Regions from separate parts of the Neobacillus sp. NPDC093182 genome, predicted to be linked through region 2. Evidence: riboswitches for the same ligand, from Rfam matches in the RefSeq annotation. Region 2 holds a riboswitch; each other region holds the start of a gene.
The links. Region 2 has a riboswitch for glycine ahead of ACIQAA_RS12425 (amino acid permease). Riboswitches for the same ligand answer to the same signal wherever they lie in the genome.
Positions count from the first base shown of each region.

Region 1: another riboswitch for glycine. It lies ahead of gcvT (glycine cleavage system aminomethyltransferase GcvT); the one in region 2 lies ahead of ACIQAA_RS12425 (amino acid permease).
Region 3: another riboswitch for glycine. It lies ahead of glyA (serine hydroxymethyltransferase); the one in region 2 lies ahead of ACIQAA_RS12425 (amino acid permease).

Region 1 is NZ_JBIVOI010000001.1:438,054-442,343, reverse strand. It holds gene ACIQAA_RS02345 (YqhG family protein) at 1-187, opposite strand, end outside; gene ACIQAA_RS02340 (DEAD/DEAH box helicase) at 165-1,853, opposite strand; glycine riboswitch at 2,007-2,095, shown strand; gene gcvT (glycine cleavage system aminomethyltransferase GcvT) at 2,282-3,385, shown strand; gene gcvPA (aminomethyl-transferring glycine dehydrogenase subunit GcvPA) at 3,407-4,290, shown strand, end outside.
Region 2 is NZ_JBIVOI010000006.1:20,263-24,552, reverse strand. It holds gene ACIQAA_RS12435 (LutB/LldF family L-lactate oxidation iron-sulfur protein) at 1-514, shown strand, start outside; gene ACIQAA_RS12430 (LutC/YkgG family protein) at 511-1,227, shown strand; gene ACIQAA_RS12425 (amino acid permease) at 1,294-2,658, opposite strand; glycine riboswitch at 2,815-2,896, opposite strand; gene ACIQAA_RS12420 (GH1 family beta-glucosidase) at 3,042-4,290, opposite strand, start outside.
Region 3 is NZ_JBIVOI010000007.1:105,298-109,587, reverse strand. It holds glycine riboswitch at 44-142, shown strand; glycine riboswitch at 145-203, shown strand; gene ACIQAA_RS14265 (amino acid permease) at 453-1,841, shown strand; glycine riboswitch at 1,937-2,039, shown strand; gene glyA (serine hydroxymethyltransferase) at 2,235-3,485, shown strand; gene ACIQAA_RS14255 (serine dehydratase beta chain) at 3,501-4,013, shown strand; gene sdaAA (L-serine ammonia-lyase, iron-sulfur-dependent, subunit alpha) at 4,013-4,290, shown strand, end outside.

The sequences.
Region 1 (4,290 bases), on a different contig from region 2:
GCTTCATCGGATTTGGAATACCGCCAGTTTTTTCTAGGTAATGCCAATAAAAAGGCCGATTCATTAATTCCTTATCGAGCTCAATTGTTAATTGAACCGTTAAGTATCCTGGACCATTTTCTGTTATTTCACATTCATTAGCTTGAAAATAGCGTATGAGAAAGTTATGAATTTCCAGCTGCTGCATGTGAATCCTCCTTTTGCATATCTTTAGCTAAATCAATCATAGATGTAAGATTTTCCATCTTAATCCGCATCTCACCCTCAGAGCAGGATTGTCCAAAAATATCAATTAAATGATCTTCAATACTTCCAAAGTCTAACTTCGTTAAAATATCGTCCAAATCACCTATTACTTTTTCAAAAAGTTCAATTTTTTCATATAGAAGTTTTAATATATGTTCCTCCACTGTGTTTTGGATTGCAAAATTATAGATCATAACGTCCTTTTCCTGCCCCAGACGATGGATCCTTCCGATTCTTTGCTCCAGTCTCATTGGATTCCACGGTAAATCGAAATTAATAATATGATTACAGAATTGAAGGTTAATTCCCTCACCACCTGCTTCTGTCGCGATGAGTACCTGTGCATGCTTTTGAAATAGCTCGCGCATCCAATCTTTTTTACCTCGTTTAAAGCCCCCGCGGAACGGAACGGATGATATCCCGTTTTGTTTTAAATACCATTGCAGGTACATTTGGGTTGCTCTGTATTCGGTGAAAATAATAACCTTATCATCTATTTTTTGAATCAGTTCCAAAGCCTTTTCTGCTTTAGAGTTGGATGGAACTGCTTCCACTTTTGAAATTAAATGTTGAATCTGCTCTTCAAATTCCTTTGTAGGGTTTTCTTTTTTCTGAAGCATGTTCTTAAGCGTATAAAAAACGGCCTCTCTGCTGCTGCATGCTTCCCTCTGTAAAGTCATCACCGAGAATGCACTTGTTTGTACCCAATCGCCTTCGCTCTTTAAATCAGTGATGGCTTGATACAATTCTTTTTCCTGTGGTGTAAATTCGATCGGTATGGTTTCAACATGTCTCTTGGTCCATTCAATGCCTGTATCGGCGCGGCGGTTTCGAATCATTACCTTATTAACTAGCTCTTTTAAATGCTCATTATCATTTAATGAACGTGCATCCCGTTTGTATTTATCAAAAAAGGCTGTTTCACTGCCTAAATGTCCAGGTTTTAATAGGGATACGAGGTTGAAAATTTCACCAATTCGGTTTTGAATGGGTGTAGCAGTGAGAAGCAGACAAAACTTCTTCTTTAGATTTTGAACAAACTCATAGTTTTTTGTTTTATTATTCTTTAGCTTGTGTGCTTCATCAATAATGATTAAATCATAGTCCTGCTTATAGATAATATCACGGTGTGGATCCCGTTTTGCTGTATCAATAGACGAAACGACAACATCGCATTGTTCCCAAACATAGCTTTTCTTTTGAGAAACTGCGGGTATAAAGAATTTACTATTCAATTCATAAGACCATTGGGTTACTAAAGAGGCTGGGACAAGAATGAGAACTTTTTTTACAAGTCCACGAATCATGTATTCTTTTAAAATAAGACCAGCTTCTATCGTTTTTCCCAGCCCAACTTCATCGGCAAGAATGGCCTTTCCATTCATATTCTCAATTACTTGTTTTGCCGTCTCGAGCTGGTGTGGAAGCGGCGTCAGATTAGGCAAATGTTTGGGTGCCTGCAAGCCTTCAAATTCAGGGATAATCAGGTGTTTTTCAACGCCGACTGCCAGTTTAAAAAGGTCCCAATTTCCCCATGGTCCATCGTTCTCAATTCTATGTAAAAATTCATCCTGCCAGGAGGAATCAAATTCTATTTCAACAGTCATGGTTTCAGCTCCTTAATGCACAAAAATTTATTGCTCACCTTATGCTTTAATGGTAGGATGGTAATAGATTTGAATGTTTTAATTATTGCAATAAAATAAATTTCTCAGATGTATATTTTAGTATGACCCGAATTTGAAAATATTATAATGCGGATGATGACAAGGGGAGAGACTACAAATGTAGCGCCGAAGGAGCAAGCACGATGTGTGAATCTCTCAGGCAAAAGAACTCTTGTTTGACGCAGCTCTGGAGAGTGCTGACAAAATTGAGCAGCCACCAAAGGGGAAAGCCATCTAAGGTAAACTTTCAGGTGCAAGGACAGAGACCTTCTTTTGTTAAAGGGAGGTTTCTGTCCTTTTTTGTTTATTATGCCCTGGATTTATGGAACAACAAATGAAAAACATCTTTAGTTGAAGGGGGATTATTGATGACTGAATTAAAACGGACACCGCTATTCGAAGTGTATAAAGAATATGGTGGAAAAACGATTGACTTTGGAGGCTGGGAGCTGCCTGTTCAATTCTCAAGCATCAAGGAAGAACATGAGGCAGTCCGCACAAAAGCTGGTTTATTCGATGTTTCGCATATGGGGGAAATCATCGTCACGGGACCAGACAGTCTTAGCTATTTGCAAAAGATGTTAACAAACGACATATCAAAAATTAAAAATGGCGGAGCACAATATAATGCAATGTGCTATGAAAATGGCGGCACTGTTGATGATCTTCTTGTTTATAAAATAGAAGACAATCATTATTTACTAGTTGTTAATGCTTCCAATATCGAAAAGGACTATAAATGGCTTGAGGACCATTTAGAGGGCAATGTTTCGATCGATAATTTGTCTGAAAAAATGGCTCAATTGGCGCTGCAAGGCCCGATTGCTGAAAAAGTACTTCAACAGCTGGCAGGTGATACTGATCTAAGTAGCATTGGATTCTTTAAGTTCCAACAGGAAGTAACGATTAAAGGAAAAAACGCACTGGTCTCACGAACTGGTTATACAGGCGAGGATGGCTTTGAAATATATTGCGATGCGTCAGACGCAGTAGAACTTTGGAAGGCGATTTTATCTGCTGGGCAAGAGGAAGGGGTCGTTCCTTGTGGTTTAGGCGCCAGGGATACTCTTAGATTTGAAGCGACTCTTGCGCTTTATGGCCAAGAATTGTCTCCTGAAATCACCCCGCTGGAAGCAGGTATCGGCTTTGCAGTTAAGTTAAATAAAGAAGCTGATTTTATCGGTAAAGAAGTACTTAAACAGCAAAAGGAACAGGGTGCTGCAAGAAAATTAGTTGGAATTGAAATGATTGACCGTGGAATACCGCGTCATGGTTACCCTGTCTATAAAGGTGAGGAACTGATTGGGGAAGTGACAACGGGAACGCAATCACCATCCTTGAAAAAGAATATTGGACTTGTGCTAATTAAAAATGAATACGCAGGTCTTGAATCAGAAATTGAGGTTGAAATTCGCGGAAAACGCTTGAAGGCGAAAGTCGTACCAACACCTTTTTATAAACGAGAAAAGTAAACACGAGGGGAGATTAGGTTTATGAAACATCGATATTTACCTATGACTGAAGCAGATAAAAAGGCAATGCTCGAAACAATTGGCGTTAAATCCGTCGATGAATTATTCAGCGATATTCCTGAAAAGGTTAGATTTAAAGGGGAATACAACATCAAAGCTGCAAAATCTGAGACTTCTTTGATGAAAGAACTATTCCGAATGGCTTCTCGTAATGCCGATTTAAAAACAAATGTATCCTTTCTAGGTGCAGGAGTTTATGACCACTATATGCCGGTAATCGTTGACCATGTTATTTCACGCTCTGAATTTTATACAGCCTATACACCATATCAACCTGAAATTTCCCAAGGGGAGCTCCAAGCCATTTTTGAGTTCCAGACGATGATTTGTGAGTTAACTGGTATGGATGTAGCAAACTCCTCCATGTATGATGGCGGAACCGCATTGGCAGAAGCAGCGATGTTGAGCGCGGGTCATACGAAACGCAAAAAGATTATTGTTTCTGGTGCTGTTCATCCTGAGTCAAGGGAAGTCCTAAAAACTTATGCAAAAGGTCAGTATCTTGAAGTGATTGAAGTACCAGTTAACGAGGGAATTACAGATATTGAAGCATTAAAGGGATTGGCAAATGAAGAAATTGCCGCAGTCATCGTGCAGTACCCAAATTTCTTCGGAAGAATTGAACCGTTAAAAGAACTAGAGGAAATTGTCCATGCAAATAAGTCTTTATTTGTTGTTTCAAGCAATCCACTTTCACTTGGAGTATTAACACCTCCTGGAAAGTTTGGTGCAGATATTGTCATTGGTGACGCACAGCCGTTTGGAATTCCGTCTGCGTTTGGCGGACCACACTGCGGTTATTTTGCGGTAACTACTAAGTTAATGAGAAAGGTACCAGGACGTCT
Region 2 (4,290 bases):
ATTCCAATCCATTCTCCAATGTATCCGATGTGCAGCCTGTGTAAATGCCTGTCCCGTTTATCGACATGTCGGCGGCCATTCATACGGTTCCATCTATTCTGGTCCTGTCGGTGCGGTGCTATCACCGTTACTAGGCGGATATGATGATTATAAAGAGCTACCCTATGCCTCGACTTTATGCGGGGCCTGTACAGAGGCATGTCCGGTCAAAATTCCACTGCATCAGCTTCTTCATAAACATCGCCAAGTCATCGTGGAAAAAGAAGGACGAGCTCCGATCTCTGAAAAGCTTTTGATGAAGGCATTCGGTTTTGGTGCATCCTCCCCTGCTCTTTATAAATTTGGTTCAAAACTGGCAGCGCCGGTAATGTCGCCATTTACGCAGGATGAAAAAATCTCAAAAGGTCCGGGCCCTTTAAAAGCATGGACAGAATCAAGGGATTTCCCTGCACCAAATAAAGAAAGATTCCGTGATTGGTTTAAAAATCGTCCGAAAGGTGGAAATCATTCATGATAGGTACCATACAGAATCGCGATGCATTTTTAGGAAAAATAGCCAGCCGGCTAGGCCGTAAACAAAAAATGGAAATAGAAAGACCCATCTGGAATTTTCATCCCCAAGATGAAGTTCTAAAAGGCAGCTCACAAGATGAGCTTGTGGACGTATTACGGGAACAATGTAAAAATATCCATACGAATTTTGTCATGACCTCAAGTGCTAATCTATCTGACTCATTAAAAGAAGTGGTAAACCACAATGGCGGCGGCCCAATTGTCACCTGGAAAGATGAACGCTTTTCACAATTTGGCCTCGAAAAATTAATGAAGGAAGAATGGCCTCAAGAGGGAATTGATCTTCATATTTGGGATCATACAAAAGGCGAAGAAAATATCGCAAAGGCCGAGGCTGCAAATATCGGAATTACGATCAGTGATGTAACATTGGCGGAATCAGGCACAGCCGTTCTCTTTAGCAGCAAGGATAAAGGGAGAACAGTCAGCTTTTTACCTGCGACTTCCATCATAATAATCCCGAAAAGCAGCATCGTTCCCCGCATGACACAAGCGGCCCGTATCATAAATGAAAAAGTAAAAAACGGCGAACAAATCGCCTCCTGCATTAACTTCATCACAGGACCCAGCAACTCAGCAGACATCGAAATGATCCTAGTTGTTGGCGTTCATGGACCCATTAAAGCAACCTATATCATTGTAGATGATATTTAAGGTGACAGGATAGGAGAACCACCCTGCTCTAACGGCGCAGGGTGGTTTTCTGTTTTTCTAAAACATTTATGCTGATAGTTTGATATCTTTTTCCTTTTTTCCTCTATTGGAATACAAAATAAATAATAGTATAAACCATAGAGGTGTCAACAATAAGGAAGGACGTGTTTCTTCGGCAGCCAGCATAATGATAAGAATCATAGCAAACAACGTTAGGACCGCATAATTAATAAATGGTGTGAATGGTGCTTTAAATGTTGATTTAGCATGTAATTGCGGGCGTGTTTTCTTATACTTTATATGACAAATTAATATAACACCCCAAACCCAAATAAAACAAATGGCACTAATGGTTGTCACGATTCCAAAAGCTTGTGCCGGAATAAGTTTACTCAAAAGCGCACCGACCGATACCACAAGCGTGGATGTCCATAATGCGTTACTTGGTACATAATTTCTATTCAGTTTTGCAAAATTAGATGGAGCCTGATTATTTTTGCTTAAATTGAAAAGGATCCGGCTTGTTGAAAACAAACCGCTGTTGCAGGCAGAAGCGGCTGAAGTTAATACAACAAAATTAATAATTCCTGCGGCAATAGGAACTCCGACCAAACTAAATGTTTTTACAAATGGGCTTTCTGCTGCATTTAGCTGGGTCCAGGGATTCACACATAGTAGGATAATCAATGCACCTACGTAGAAAAAAAGAATTCTTGCAGGAATTTTATTAATAGCCGATGGGATATTCTTTTCTGGATTGGAGGTTTCCGCTGCCGATACACCCACTAGCTCAACTCCCACATATGCAAATACAACCATTTGGAATGATAGTAAGAAACCTGAAATTCCGTTCGGAAACAGTCCTCCATGTTCCCAAAGATTTTGAATTGTTACCGTTCCAGCATCGGTCTTGAATCCCATCACAAGCAATATAACCCCAATACCAATTAATACGAGAATAGTAATTACTTTTATTAAAGCAAACCAAAACTCCAATTCACCAAAAAGCTTTACCGTTAATAGATTAAGTCCTAATAAAATGATTAATGAGATGATAGCAGGTACCCATTGCGGAATGTCAAACCAATATTGTATATAGACTCCAACTGCAATAACATCAGCCATAGCAACCATAATCCAACAAAACCAATATGTCCATCCTGTTATAAATGCTGCCCGAGGTCCAAGATAATCTTCTGCAATATCGGTAAACGATTGGTAACCTGCTTTAGACAACAGGAGTTCCCCTAGCGCCCTCATAACGAAAAAAACGGCGATACCCACGATTAAATATGCAAAGATGATGGATGGACCTGCCAGTTGTATCGCTTTACCTGACCCTAAAAATAACCCAGTGCCAATGGTTCCGCCAATGGCAATTAATTGAACATGCCGATTTTTTAAATCCCTCTTTAATTCTTGCTGTGCCAAAACAAATTCCTCCCTAAAACTACTTTTAATGTGAAACGATGAGCAATAGATTTACCCAATAAAAAAAAGAGATTGGATGTTCTCCAATCTCTTAGGTCTAAGAATAACAAATAATAGTTGTCATGCTAATGAATATCAGCATAACAAATAAATATTCAGTACTCTTCTGTCCTTTTGCCTGAGATTGTGAACCCTTCGGCGCCGCTAAAATTCTAGCGGTCTCTCCAGAAGCTGCTCCTGCTATAGTTTGATCCATAGCATTCATAGCTGCTAATTATTAAATTTTTTATTGCGATAGTATTTTCAATATTTTATAAGTTTAATAGTAATTAAATACTTTGTCAACAACAACAAATAACACTCTGTTTTTTCAAATGATTAACCTAATACTCAAACCAATTATTATCCACCACTTTTTTATACCAATAATAACTGTCTTTTTTCCAACGTATTAAGGTATTAAAATCAACATGGACAATTCCAAACCTCTTACTATACCCTTCTGCCCATTCAAAATTATCCAACATAGACCACAAGAAGTAACCTTTAATATTCACTCCTGATTCTATAGCTCTGCTTAAGGCTGTTAAATGCTGCTGAAGGTATTTAATTCTCCTGTTGTCTTTTATAGTGCCGAAGACAGGCTCATCATTGTAGCATGCCCCATTTTCAGTAATATAAATGGGTACATTTCCATATCTTTCTGTCACATATGTTAATACTTTATAAAATCCTTCCGGATAAACTGGCCACCCTATATCGGTACGTTCATATCCCATTTCTACCGTTTCACAATTAAATAGCCCAGTATTCTCCTTATATCGTCCAATTTGACCTGCATAATAATTAATTCCTAAAAAATCAATTGGCTGTTGGATGATTTCCATATCGTCTTCCTCTATAGAAAGCTCCACACCTTTCTCCTTAAACCAGTCCACTAAATGCTGAGGATATTCCCCTTTAAACACAGGATCCATAAACCATCTAACTTGATGATCAATCTCTCTGTAACATGCCTCAACATCTTCTGGCCTATTGCTAAATGGTTCGAACCATGTTGTATTTGGAGCATAGCCAATTTCACCATTTATGCCAAGCTCTCTAAATTTTTGAACAGTCCGGCCATGGGCCACCAATAGATGATGAGAAATATCGGTCGCTAGTTGTAAGTCTGTATTTCCAGGCGCATGGGCACCTGCATAATTAGCAATATATGAAATACATAATGGTTCATTTAGCGTAATCCATTTTTTTATTTTCCCATTAAATTCCTTAAACATCGTCTCTGAATATTCCACAAAAGCTTCAACACTATCACGGTTTGCCCAGCCGCCTTTGTCTTGTAAAGCTTGTGGAAGATCCCAATGATAGAGTGTACACATTGGTTCAATTCCATTTTCTATTAATTTATCAACAAATTTATGATAGAATTCTAATCCCTTACGGTTGATATCACCTGTACCATTCGGAAAAATACGGGGCCAGGAAACTGAAAATCGATAGGTATCAATCCCCAGCTCCTTCATCATTTTAATGTCTTCCTCATATCTATGGTACGAATCACAGGCAACGTCTCCGTTATCTCCATTTACCACCTTTCCAGGTGTATGGGAAAAGGTATCCCAAATTGAG
Region 3 (4,290 bases), on a different contig from region 2:
TTGATTTTGATAAACTAGTATATATTTATATTCATACTAGCGGATGATTATTGTGGGAGAGACTAAACGCATTGTTTAGCACCGAAGGAGCAAGTCCCAAAATTGGGCTCAATCTCTCAGGTAAAAGGACCACAATAGGACGCGTCTCTGGAGAGCGCCATGTGCCACCAAAGGAGTTAAACTCTCAGGTAAAAGGACAGAGAAAAATAGGGATACGCCTATTTTTCTCTGTCCTTTTTTTGTGGAGAAAAATAGAGAAAAACAGAAAAAGGAGGGTGTTAAACGCAAAACGAATAGTTGGGGAGTCCATATTTTTCGGTTTCCAATAAGGTTGATCAGGTAAAGTATTTACTTTAAAAAATGTAAGCGCTTATTTCTGCCGATTTGACTAAGTAAATTAAACTTTTATAGGGATATTACCTATCCTGGAAAAGAAGAAAGAGGGGATTCATTTGCAGGAACAAAAATTGTCGCGGGGTTTAAAAAACAGGCACGTTCAACTTATCGCTATTGGCGGGGCTATTGGAACAGGATTATTTCTAGGAGCAGGAAAATCGATTCATTTAACAGGTCCATCGATTTTATTTGCGTACTTGATTACAGGTACCATTTGCTTTTTAATCATGCGTGCACTCGGAGAACTGCTTCTATCCAACTTGAAATATCATTCTTTTGTTGATTTTGTTAGAGACTATTTAGGTAATATGGCAGCATTTATTACGGGATGGACCTACTGGTTTTGCTGGATTTCCATCGCAATGGCCGATTTAACAGCCGTTGGTCTCTATACACAGTTTTGGTTTCCGGACGTACCACAGTGGATGCCAGGATTAATTGCACTTGTCGTTCTGCTCTTTATGAACTTAGCAACCGTAAAGCTATTTGGCGAAATGGAATTCTGGTTCGCCTTAATCAAAGTCATTGCGATTCTTGCACTAATTGTGGTTGGGATATTCATGATCGTTAAAGGCTTTTCCACAAATTCAGGCACATCTAGTTTCACGAATTTATGGAGCCACGGCGGCATGTTCCCGAATGGCATTAATGGTTTTATTTTGTCATTCCAAATGGTAGTGTTTGCGTTTGTTGGGATTGAACTTGTTGGCCTTACAGCAGGTGAAACAGAAGACCCAGAGAAAGTAATCCCAAAAGCAATAAATAATATCCCTATACGAGTTTTGATTTTCTACATTGGTGCCCTCATAGTCATCATGAGTATTTATCCGTGGAATGCGATTGATCCAGCGAAAAGCCCATTTGTCCAAGTCTTTGTGGCAGTTGGCATAGCAGCAGCGGCTGGTATTGTCAATTTTGTTGTCCTAACCTCAGCAGCATCGGCTTGTAACAGCGCCATCTTCAGTACAAGCAGGATGGTATACGCGCTTGCCAAAGACAAAAATGCACCTGTACCATTAGCGAAACTGGATTCCCGTAAAGTACCTTCCAATGCATTGTTCTTCTCCACTATAGTCATTCTAATTGCCGTTATATTGAACTATGTGATGCCAGAAGGAGTTTTTACGCTGATTACAAGTATTTCTACTGTATGTTTCCTCTTTATTTGGGGAATTACGGTCATCAGTCATTTAAAATACAGAAAAACCAGACCAGATTTAGCGAAAGTGAACAAATTTAAATTACCGCTCTATCCATTTTCCAATTACTTAATCCTTGCTTTCTTAGCGTTTGTGCTAGTTGTACTTGGGCTTGCGGAAGACACTCGTATCGCCTTATTTGTAACACCTGTTTGGTTCATCATGCTGATAGCGATTTATAAGATGATGATCAAGAAGACAGATGATGTGGAGCAGGAGAATCAACAAGAAGTAGTAGGAAATTAGGCGGATTTTTTAAAATAAAAATGTTTCCGCTTACAAAAAGCTTGACTTGTATAAGTGTTACTATTATTCTGAAAATAATAAAAATGAATAAGCGGAAGATGGTTGTGGGAGAGTGCAAATTTACACGCCACCGAAGGAGCAAGTTCCAAAAAGACCCTTGGAACAAATCTCTCAGGTAGATGGAACCACAATTGGACGCAGCTCTGGAGAGCGCATATACGTTATATGCCACCAAAGGGGAAGGTTCTTAATCGGACTTAAACTCTCAGGTAAAAGGACAGAGAAGGGTAGAAGAAAGCCTAGTGCTACCCTTTTCTGTCCTTTTTTGCGTGCAAAAAAAAGGTTCTAATCACAGAAGAGGTAGCCAATACAACAATCAAGGGGGAAACGGGAATGAGTTTACAACAAAATGATTCCACTATCTTTGAAGCAATTCAGAAAGAGCAGCAGCGTCAGCATCAAACGTTGGAACTGATTGCCTCTGAAAATTTCGTAAGTCAAGATGTTTTAGAAGCAATGGGAAGTGTGTTGACGAATAAATATGCGGAGGGCTATCCAGGGAAGCGTTACTATGGTGGATGTGAATTTGTCGATGTGGCAGAACAAGTTGCCATTAACCGCCTAACTCAGTTGTTTGGTGCTAAATATGCCAATGTTCAGCCTCACTCAGGTGCGCAGGCAAACTTCGCTGTATTTTTCGCTCTCCTTCAACCTGGTGATAAAGTGATGGGGATGAACCTCTCACATGGCGGACACTTAACGCACGGAAGTCCTGTTAGTGTTTCAGGAAAATGGTTTGAGGTAGTGTCCTATGGTGTCAGAGAAGATACTCAATTGATTGATTACGATGAACTGGAAACGATCGCGAAAAAAGAAAAACCTAAATTGATTATTGCCGGAACAAGCGCTTACCCTAGAACGATTGATTTTGCACGGTTTAGACAAATTGCAGATCAAGTTGGCGCAAAATTAATGGTGGATATGGCGCATATTGCAGGACTAGTTGCAGCGGGTCTTCATCCATCACCGGTTCCTTATGCGGATGTTGTAACGAGTACTACGCATAAGACGCTCCGAGGACCGCGCGGCGGCATTATTTTAACAAATGATGAAGAAATGATAAAAGCCATTAATAAATCGGTGTTCCCAGGAATTCAAGGCGGACCGCTGATGCATATTATTGCGGCTAAGGCCGTTGCATTCAATGAAGCATTGCAGCTAAGCTTTAAGGACTATGCGAAACAAATCATTGTAAATGCAGCAACATTAGGAGAAACATTAAAAAAGCAAGGCGCAGCGCTTGTTTCTGGTGGAACCGATAATCATATTGTCCTATTAGATTTACGTCCGTGGAATTTAACTGGAAAAGAAGCAGAAAAGTTATTAGAAGAAGCCGGCATTACGGTTAATAAAAATACGATTCCATATGATCCAGAAAAGCCATTTGTAACGAGTGGTATCCGCATGGGAACTGCGGCTTTAACGACGCGTGGTATGAAGCAGGATGAAATGGTGAAAATCGGGGAAGTCATCGCAGCTGTTCTGAAGAGCAAAGGCGACAAAGTCGTTCTTGAGAAAGCAAAAGAAACAACCAAAGCCATTTGTAGTGCCTATCCGTTATTTCAACAGGCAATCACAGTATAAGAAGGGAGCATGAGGATGGAATTTCAGAGTTGTTTTGACATTATTGGCCCTATTATGGTCGGACCGTCGAGTTCACATACAGCCGGTGTCGTATCGATTGGGAAATTTATTTATGAACTTGTAGGAGATTATCCGCAAGAGGTCAATATTGTATTTTATGATTCCTTTGCTGAAACCTACCAAGGACATGGAACAGATAAAGCACTTCTTGGCGGATTGCTTGGGATGGACACCGACGATACAAGGATAAAACATTCATTGGAGTGGGCAAAAGAGGCTGGGATGCAGTACCATTTCGAATTTGAAGATAGCTGTGAGTACTATGATCACCCGAATACAACTTTGGTAACAGTGAAACACGATGATCGTCTTATAAAGGTTGGTGGTGCGTCACTTGGTGGCGGCTTATCCAAAATCTTTATGATTAACGAGATGATGGTAGATATTCGTTTAAGTGCAGGCGATGACTTTACGGTCCTTGCCCGTTCTTACCAACCAAGAGGGAAAGTACTGATGGAGGCAATATGATGAAGATACAGTCCATGAAAGAGCTGATTGAGGTTTGTGAAAGAGAACAAAAAACCATTGGTGAAATCATGCTAATGATGGAAACAGAAAAATCAGGAAGAGACAAAGAGACCATTATTAGCATGATGGAAGAGCGCTTGCTCAAAATGAAAGAAGCCGTTGATAGCGGTATAAAAGATGCCTCAGCCGCACCAAGTGGAATTTCTGGCGGGGATGCCGTGAAAATGTATGATTACGTACAGCAAGGGAAATCTCTGTCAGGAAATTATGTCAGCAA